DNA from 2 places in the Paenibacillus beijingensis genome. Region 1 is predicted to be linked to the other one. Evidence: a T-box and tRNA genes for the amino acid it is inferred to sense, from the RefSeq annotation. Region 1 holds a T-box; the other holds one or more tRNA genes.
The links. A T-box is a leader RNA that pairs with one kind of tRNA and senses whether it is charged. The one in region 1 lies ahead of tyrS (tyrosine--tRNA ligase), so its partner is inferred to be a tRNA-Tyr.
Positions count from the first base shown of each region.

Region 2: it has a tRNA-Tyr gene. The T-box ahead of tyrS (tyrosine--tRNA ligase) is inferred to sense a tRNA for this amino acid. The anticodon was not compared.

Region 1 covers NZ_CP011058.1:4,422,537-4,426,852, forward strand. The annotation lists gene VN24_RS19960 (transglycosylase domain-containing protein) at 1-1,669, opposite strand, end outside; T-box leader at 1,843-2,110, shown strand; gene tyrS (tyrosine--tRNA ligase) at 2,174-3,436, shown strand; gene VN24_RS19970 (NfeD family membrane protein) at 3,677-4,213, shown strand; gene VN24_RS19975 (flotillin lipid rafts scaffold protein FloT) at 4,287-4,316, shown strand, end outside.
Region 2 covers NZ_CP011058.1:1,186,827-1,191,142, forward strand. The annotation lists tRNA gene VN24_RS05435 (tRNA-Gly) at 61-134, opposite strand; tRNA gene VN24_RS05440 (tRNA-Pro) at 144-220, opposite strand; tRNA gene VN24_RS05445 (tRNA-Arg) at 239-315, opposite strand; tRNA gene VN24_RS05450 (tRNA-Gly) at 319-393, opposite strand; tRNA gene VN24_RS05455 (tRNA-Leu) at 399-485, opposite strand; tRNA gene VN24_RS05460 (tRNA-Leu) at 497-582, opposite strand; tRNA gene VN24_RS05465 (tRNA-Lys) at 597-669, opposite strand; tRNA gene VN24_RS05470 (tRNA-Gln) at 678-752, opposite strand; tRNA gene VN24_RS05475 (tRNA-His) at 766-841, opposite strand; tRNA gene VN24_RS05480 (tRNA-Tyr) at 855-940, opposite strand; tRNA gene VN24_RS05485 (tRNA-Thr) at 946-1,021, opposite strand; tRNA gene VN24_RS05490 (tRNA-Phe) at 1,039-1,114, opposite strand; tRNA gene VN24_RS05495 (tRNA-Asp) at 1,130-1,206, opposite strand; tRNA gene VN24_RS05500 (tRNA-Met) at 1,270-1,346, opposite strand; tRNA gene VN24_RS05505 (tRNA-Val) at 1,356-1,431, opposite strand; tRNA gene VN24_RS05510 (tRNA-Glu) at 1,439-1,513, opposite strand; tRNA gene VN24_RS05515 (tRNA-Ser) at 1,532-1,619, opposite strand; tRNA gene VN24_RS05520 (tRNA-Asn) at 1,627-1,702, opposite strand; tRNA gene VN24_RS05525 (tRNA-Ala) at 1,716-1,791, opposite strand; tRNA gene VN24_RS05530 (tRNA-Ile) at 1,867-1,943, opposite strand; rRNA gene VN24_RS05535 (23S ribosomal RNA) at 2,078-4,316, opposite strand, start outside.

The sequences.
Region 1 (4,316 bases):
CATTGAAGACGCCCATGTTCGGAATCGTTCCGAACGCATTCGTCAGTTCCTCGACGGAGACGCCTTTGCTTAAGCCCCCGATAACGCCGGTTTGGGCGTATTCGTCCTGCGGCTGCAGTGTCGTAATGCCTAAGGAGCGGGTAAAATTCCAGGCGCTGTCGATTTTTACCTTGTACAGGAACAGCTTGAGCGCCGGAATGTTAAGGGAACGGTTGAGCGCCTCCCGCGCCGTCACGAGACCGCTGAACTTCTTGTTGACGTTCATCGGAATGTGAAAGCCTTTTTGCCCGTCCTTCAATACGATCGGCGAATCGTCGATCACGCCGCCCGGCTGGATCAAACCTTGCTCCAGCGCAGGCAAATAAGCGGCGATCGGCTTCATGGTGGAGCCCGGCTGGCGTGTCATTTGGGTGGCGTAGTTCATTTGCTCCGTATTGAAATCGCGCCCTTCAAGCATGCCGAGAATGGCGCCCGTCTTATGATCGAGCATGACGGCGGCGATTTGCTCAAGCCCTTTCGTTTTGCTGTAAGGGGAGAAGTTATCCGGATTGCTGCCGATCATGCGCATGTCGTTGTAAATTTTTTTATCTACGGTCGTGTAAATCCGGTAACCGGAACGCAGCAGCTGTTCCCTCATATTGTTGACAAGCTCGCTGTTTTCGACTTTGCCGAGATCAGCTTCGGTCAGCTTCGGATTTTTTTGCAGCACGAGCAGCTTGGCGGCTTCGCGTTCCGTCTCCAGCATCAGATAAGGGAACGTGTTGTAAGCTTTTTCGCGGTGCGGAGCGAGCGTGCTCTTAATATCGAACTTAAGCGCCTCGTCATATTGGCTTTGGGTAATCCGGCCCGTCTCCAGCATGCGGGAGAGCACGACGTGCTGGCGCTCCAGCGCCCTGTTGAAGCCTTTTGGATTGAACTGACCTTTGCCGTCAAAGGCCGAGTAGACCGAAGGAAGCTGGGGGAGACCGGCCAAATAGGCGGATTGGGCAATATTCAGCTTATGTAGGTCGCTAATGTTGAAAACACCAAGCGCCGCCGATTTGATCCCGTACAGGTTATAACCCGACGAACCGTTGCCGAACGGCATTTTGTTCAAGTAAGCCGACAAAATCTCGTCCTTGGTCATGTAACGTTCCATGCGGAGCGCCAGAAAAATTTCTTTCACTTTGCGGCTGTCCGTCTTGTCCAAGCTTAAGAAAACCCGTCGTGCGACCTGCTGCGTCAGCGTGCTTCCGCCGGTCTGCTGGCTTTCGTTCAGCAGCTTCTGCTTGACGGCGCGCGCGAAGCCTTTGTAATCGATGCCGATATGGTTGTAAAAATTGCTGTCTTCCGTTGAAATGAGTGCGTCGATAACCGACCCAGGCACATCCTTCAGATCAACCAGCCGCCGGTCCTCTTCCGTACGCAGCTGCCCGACCGGTGTGATCCCGTCGTTAAAAAATACGAAACCCGTCAACGCATTTTCGTTCATTTTCTCATCCATAAAGGAGCCGGACCGGACCGGATCTTCCTTCACGAGAGCGGCTACGTAACCGGAGGCGACGCCGCCGACAAAGAGAAAGCCGAGAATGCCGAAAATAAAGAGCCACTTGATGGTTATGAGCGTCACGACGCCGAACGTACGCCATTTACTGTGTCCGTTCGATGGTTGTTGACGTTCTTCTTCCATAAATTTGATTCCTCCTCTAAGGTAAACAGAGTTATTATAACATAATTCGATGTGCCAAAGCAGTTCGGTGCCTATTTTGTCTTTATTTGGCGATCTTTTTTTGCACGGGGGCGATAAACGAGGTTTGACTCGGCATTGATTTTTGTGATATAACTTTTGCAAGTATACATATCGCTATCGCTATGACGGGCACAAGTAGTACTGCGAACGACGCTTTCAGAGAACCGGTGGACGGTGCGAACCGGTACGCGGCGCAGCATGAATTACCGCCTTGAGCTGAACGGGGGAAAGCGGGCCGGTCCCACTGGGGGCAGTGTCCGGCCGGTAGCCCGTTTCCGGAAGCATCCGCTTCCGTTATCAATAATGAAGTGAGAGCCTAATCTGCCCCGGCAGCGGCTCTAACGAGGGTGGTACCGCGAGCAAATCCTTCTCGTCCCTTGAGACGAGCGAAGGATTTTTTGTGTTTTCATCAGATCATCATGGAACGGAAAGGGAAGAGAATAAATGTCACAGGAAAAATTTAACGAGCTGACTGCCGAGCAGCAGCAGGAAGTGGAACGCCAGCTGGACATCATCCGGCGCGGCGTAGTGGAAATCGTGCCGGAAGAGGAGATGAGAGCAAAGATCGTCAAATCCGTTGCTACCGGCAAGCCGCTTAAAATCAAGCTCGGACTCGATCCGTCGGCGCCGGACATTCATGTCGGACATACGGTCGTGCTGCACAAGCTGCGCCAGTTCCAGATGCTCGGCCACGAAGTCAATCTGCTGATCGGCGACTTTACGGGACGGATCGGCGATCCGACCGGCAAATCGGAAACGCGCAAGCAGCTGACCGAAGAAGATGTGAAACGCAATGCCGAAACGTACAAGAAGCAAATTTACAAAATATTGGATCCTGAGCGTACAAAAGTTTGCTACAACTCGGAGTGGCTGGCGCCGCTTACGTTCGCGGATGTCGTATCGCTTTCCGCCAAAGTGACGGTTGCGCGCATGCTCGAGCGGGACGACTTTACGAAGCGTTACCAGTCCGGACAGCCGATCAGCATCCACGAGTTTTTCTATCCGCTTATGCAGGGCTACGATTCGGTCGCGCTGGAGTCGGACGTGGAGCTGGGCGGAACCGACCAGAAGTTCAACCTGCTGATGGGCCGGACGCTGCAAAAAGAGTACGGCAAACCGTCTCAGGTCGCCATCATGACGCCGATCATCGAAGGTCTGGACGGCGTGCAGAAAATGAGCAAAAGCCTCGGCAACTATATCGGAATCGACGAGGAGCCAAACGAAATATACGGCAAAGCAATGTCGATTCCGGACGAACTGATGCTCAAATATTATGAGCTTGCAACCGATATCGGCAACAACGAGCTGGCGGCGCTGCGGGAAGGGCTCGCTTCCGGAGCCGTTCATCCGCGCGATGCGAAGATGCGTCTTGCCTGCACGTTCGTCCGCATGTTCCATGGGGAAGAGGCGGGAGCCGCCGCTGAGCAGCATTTTGTGACCGTGTTTCAGCAGCGGGCGCTGCCGACCGACTTGGAAGACGCGCCGCTCGCCGCTTCGGAGCTGGAGGACGGGGGAATCCGGATCGTCCGGCTGCTGACGGCGCTCGGCCTGCAATCGTCGGGCAGCGAGGCGCGCCGCAGCGTCCAGCAGGGCGCGGTGAAGCTGAACGAAGAGAAAATAACCGATCCGAATGCCGATGTCCGTCCCGCCGACGGCGACGTGCTTCAGGTCGGCAAACGCAAAATCGTCCGCATCAAACTGGTATGACGCATCGGAAAAGTCCGCCTTCCGTCAGGAGGCGGGCTTTTTCCTATTTTCGGTTCAATCGGAAATTTCGGATTGGCCTTTTATCTCAGGTACTTTACGATGTCGGACGGCTTCGGATCGTTCCCGCTATTTGGTTCGGTATTTCAATAATATGGTTTAGTTGTGAAACTTTTCTGTAAACGAGACGTATAAAAATAGGAGTTCGTAAACAGTGTTTAGGGGAAATGGGGGGAGTTAAGGTTGGAAACGCTGTTCTTATCCTGTCTGTTCGTCGGGATTTTGTATGCGCTCGTCAGCGTCGTGCTCGGCGATTGGATCGGAATGGCATTTGACGGAGCATTCGACTTTTTATCTCTCGACGGGCACCATTGGTTCCAGCCGGTAACGCTGGCGGGCGCGGTCACCGTGTTTGGAGGCTCGGGATTGCTTCTGGAACGGTACACCTCTCTTAGTTCCGGTTCCACAGTTATCATTTCGCTGCTTATAGCGGCCGTATCGGCGCTGGCTATCTTTTTCTTTTACGTGAAACCAATGGAAAACAGCGAGAATTCGAGCGGCTATTCCATGAAAGAGCTGGCCGGAAAAGTGGGGGAGGTGCTTGTGGCCATCCCTGCCCATGGGTGCGGCGAAGTGCTCGTTAAAGTCGGGGCGGGTAATACGAATCATATCGCCGAGAGCTTCGACGGCGTTCCGATTCCTTCGGGAGCGAAAATCGTCGTCATCGAGGTGAAACAGGGTGCGCTCTTCGTTTCGGAGTTTAAGACGGACCTGGAGTGAGCGCTTGAACGGAAGTCTGCGATCGCTGCAAATGAATTGGTAAAATTGTACATACGCGAAGGGAGCGAATTTCATGCCGGATTTTCTCGTTATTCCATCGGTA
Region 2 (4,316 bases), 2.5 Mb from region 1:
GGTGCGGACAACAAAAAAAGCTCCTTGCGTAAATGCAAGGAGCTGAACCTTATAAACGAATGGAGCGGGTGATGGGAATCGAACCCACGCTACCAGCTTGGAAGGCTGGAGTTCTACCATTGAACTACACCCGCAATAAAAGATGGTCGGGACGACACGATTTGAACATGCGACCCCCTGGTCCCAAACCAGGTGCTCTACCAAGCTGAGCTACGTCCCGAAGTTAAAGCTTTATAAATGGCGTGCCCGGAGAGATTCGAACTCCCGGCCTTTTGATTCGTAGTCAAACGCTCTATCCAGCTGAGCTACGGGCACTTATGGAGCGGAAGACGGGAATCGAACCCGCGACCCTCGCCTTGGCAAGGCGATGCTCTACCGCTGAGCCACTTCCGCTTAGGTGGTGCGGTCAAGAGGACTTGAACCTCCACGTCATTGCTGACACTAGAACCTGAATCTAGCGCGTCTGCCAATTCCGCCATGACCGCAAATCATGATATGGTGCGGTTGAGAGGACTCGAACCTCCACGAGCGTACGCCCACTACCCCCTCAAGATAGCGTGTCTGCCATTCCACCACAACCGCAAATATTTATAAAGTGAGCCATGAAGGACTCGAACCTTCGACACCCTGATTAAAAGTCAGGTGCTCTACCAACTGAGCTAATGGCTCATAACAAATGGCTGGGGATCTAGGATTCGAACCTAGGCATGACGGAGTCAAAGTCCGTTGCCTTACCGCTTGGCTAATCCCCAACAGGATTTAACATGGGGCGATCGAGGGGAATTGAACCCCCGAATGCCGGATCCACAAACCGGTGCGTTAACCACTTCGCCACGATCGCCATGAAAAATAACTGGTGGAGGATGATGGATTCGAACCACCGAACTCGTCAGAGAACAGATTTACAGTCTGCTGCGTTTGGCCACTTCGCTAATCCTCCAAGGGTGGTGCCGTCGAGAGGACTTGAACCCCCAACCTACTGATTACAAGTCAGTTGCTCTACCAATTGAGCTACAACGGCATGGACCTTTATAAAAATGGTGGCTCGGGACGGAATCGAACCGCCGACACGAGGATTTTCAGTCCTCTGCTCTACCAACTGAGCTACCGAGCCCTATAATTTCATAAGTGGCGGAGCTGACGGGATTCGAACCCGCGGTCTCCTGCGTGACAGGCAGGCATGTTAGGCCTCTACACCACAGCTCCGTATTCCGTATAGGGTATTCCGACGTCTTGAACGCGCGTACGGAAGTCTCCAATAATAATGTTTGGTTGCGGGGGCAGGATTTGAACCTGCGGCCTTCGGGTTATGAGCCCGACGAGCTACCGGACTGCTCCACCCCGCGGTAAGATGATGGTGGACGCTGACGGGATCGAACCGCCGACCCTCTGCTTGTAAGGCAGATGCTCTCCCAGCTGAGCTAAGCGTCCAGGTTATTGGTGACCCGTAGGGGATTCGAACCCCTGTTACCTCCGTGAAAGGGAGGTGTCTTAACCCCTTGACCAACGGGCCTTGAAAAATGAAATCGAACGGAGAGAGAGGGATTCGAACCCTCGCACCGCTTGCGCAGTCTAACCCCTTAGCAGAGGGTCCCCTTGAGCCACTTGGGTATCTCTCCAAATGAATGGCTCCCCGAACAGGACTCGAACCTGTGACAACTCGATTAACAGTCGAGTGCTCTACCAACTGAGCTATCAGGGAACGAATAGGTGAATGGTGGAGCCAAGGAGGATCGAACTCCTGACCTCCTGCTTGCAAGGCAGGCGCTCTCCCAGCTGAGCTATGGCCCCATTATTTTCCCTGTCATGAAGCGGAATCTCCGTAAAATTACCGGTCCTAAGCTTCAAAACCCGTTTAGGAAAGTATGGTGGGCCCTAGTGGACTCGAACCACCGACCTCACCCTTATCAGGGGTGCGCTCTAACCAGCTGAGCTAAGGGCCCGTACTCATAACAAAACCCACTGTTGTGGGTATTTTGGATAACAAATTACACCCTGAAAACCGGATGCGAAAGATTGCTTGTGCTTCCTTAGCTGATTCATATGCCTTGCGGTTTTCCTCACTTGGAAAACCCATTAGGATAAGCCCTCGACCGATTAGTATTCGTCAGCTGCACACGTTGCCGCGCTTCCACCTCGAACCTATCAACCTGGTCGTCTTCCAGGGGTCTTACATACTGGGAAATCTCATCTTGAGGGGGGCTTCACGCTTAGATGCTTTCAGCGCTTATCCCGTCCGTACTTGGCTACCCAGCGGTGCTCCTGGCGGAACAACTGGTACACCAGCGGTACGTCCATCCCGGTCCTCTCGTACTAAGGACAGCTCCTCTCAAATTTCCTACGCCCACGACAGATAGGGACCGAACTGTCTCACGACGTTCTGAACCCAGCTCGCGTACCGCTTTAATGGGCGAACAGCCCAACCCTTGGGACCTACTTCAGCCCCAGGATGCGATGAGCCGACATCGAGGTGCCAAACCTCCCCGTCGATGTGGACTCTTGGGGGAGATAAGCCTGTTATCCCCAGGGTAGCTTTTATCCGTTGAGCGATGGCCCTTCCATTCGGTACCACCGGATCACTAAGCCCGACTTTCGTCCCTGCTCGACTTGTAGGTCTCGCAGTCAAGCTCCCTTATGCCTTTGCACTCTGCGAATGATTTCCAACCATTCTGAGGGAACCTTGGGGCGCCTCCGTTACATTTTAGGAGGCGACCGCCCCAGTCAAACTGCCCGCCTGACACGGTCCCCCTACCGGTTTCACGGTAGCGGGTTAGAACTCAAGTACGATCAGGGTGGTATCCCAACGGCGCCTCCACCGAAGCTGGCGCTCCGGCTTCTTAGGCTCCCACCTATCCTGTACAGATCGTACCCAAGTCCAATATCAAGCTGCAGTAAAGCTCCATGGGGTCTTTCCGTCTTGTCGCGGGTAACCTGCATCTTCACAGGTATTAAAATTTCACCGGATCTCTCGTTGAGACAGCGCCCAAGTCGTTACGCCATTCGTGCGGGTCAGAATTTACCTGACAAGGAATTTCGCTACCTTAGGACCGTTATAGTTACGGCCGCCGTTTACTGGGGCTTCGGTTCACAGCTTCGGATTGCTCCTAACCGCTCCCCTTAACCTTCCAGCACCGGGCAGGCGTCAGCCCGTATACTTCGCCTTACGGCTTCGCACAGACCTGTGTTTTTGCTAAACAGTCGCTTGGGCCTTTTCACTGCGGCCCCCTCGGGCTATTCACCCTACCGAGGCACCCCTTCTCCCGAAGTTACGGGGTCATTTTGCCGAGTTCCTTAACGAGAGTTACTCCGCGCGCCTTAGCATGCTCTGCTCGCCTACCTGTGTCGGTTTGCGGTACGGGCACCTTCTCCTGGCTAGAGGCTTTTCTCGGCAGCCGGAGCACATGACCTTCGGTACTGTAATTTTCCCTCCCCATCACAGCCCAGCTTTAACGGTTGACGGATTTACCTATCAACCAGCCTCACTGCTTGGACGAGCTATTCCATCAGCTCGCGTCACTACCCTTCTGCGTCACCCCATCGCTCATAGCGGATTACGGTGGTACAGGAATATCAACCTGTTGTCCTTCGACTACGCCTTTCGGCCTCGCCTTAGGTCCCGACTTACCCTGAGAGGACGAGCCTTCCTCAGGAACCCTTAGGCTTTCGGCGGATGGGATTCTCACCCATCTTTTCGTTACTCATACCGGCATTCTCACTTGAATGCAGTCCACCAGTCCTTCCGGTCTGACTTCAACCCGCATTCAACGCTCCCCTACCCAAGTACCTAAAAGGTACATGCCATAGCTTCGGTGGTGTGTTTAGCCCCGTTACATTTTCGGCGCAGAGTCACTCGACCAGTGAGCTATTACGCACTCTTTCAATGGTGGCTGCTTCTAAGCCAACATCCTGGTTGTCTGGGCAACTCCACATCCTTTCCCACTTAACACACACTTGGGGACCTTAGCTGATGATCTGGGCTGTTTCCCTCTTGACGATGGATCTTAGCACTCACCGTCTGACTCCCGGTCTTACGTCTATGGCATTCGGAGTTTGACTGGACTTGGTAACCCTTGGCGGGCCCCGCACCCAATCAGTGCTCTACCTCCACGACGCATAATGACCGAGGCTAGCCCTAAAGCTATTTCGGGGAGAACCAGCTATCTCCGGGTTCGATTGGAATTTCTCCGCTACCCCCACCTCATCCCCGAATTTTTCAACATTCGTGGGTTCGGGCCTCCAGTGCGTGTTACCGCACCTTCACCCTGGACAGGGGTAGATCACCCGGTTTCGGGTCTACATCCACGTACTAAAGCGCC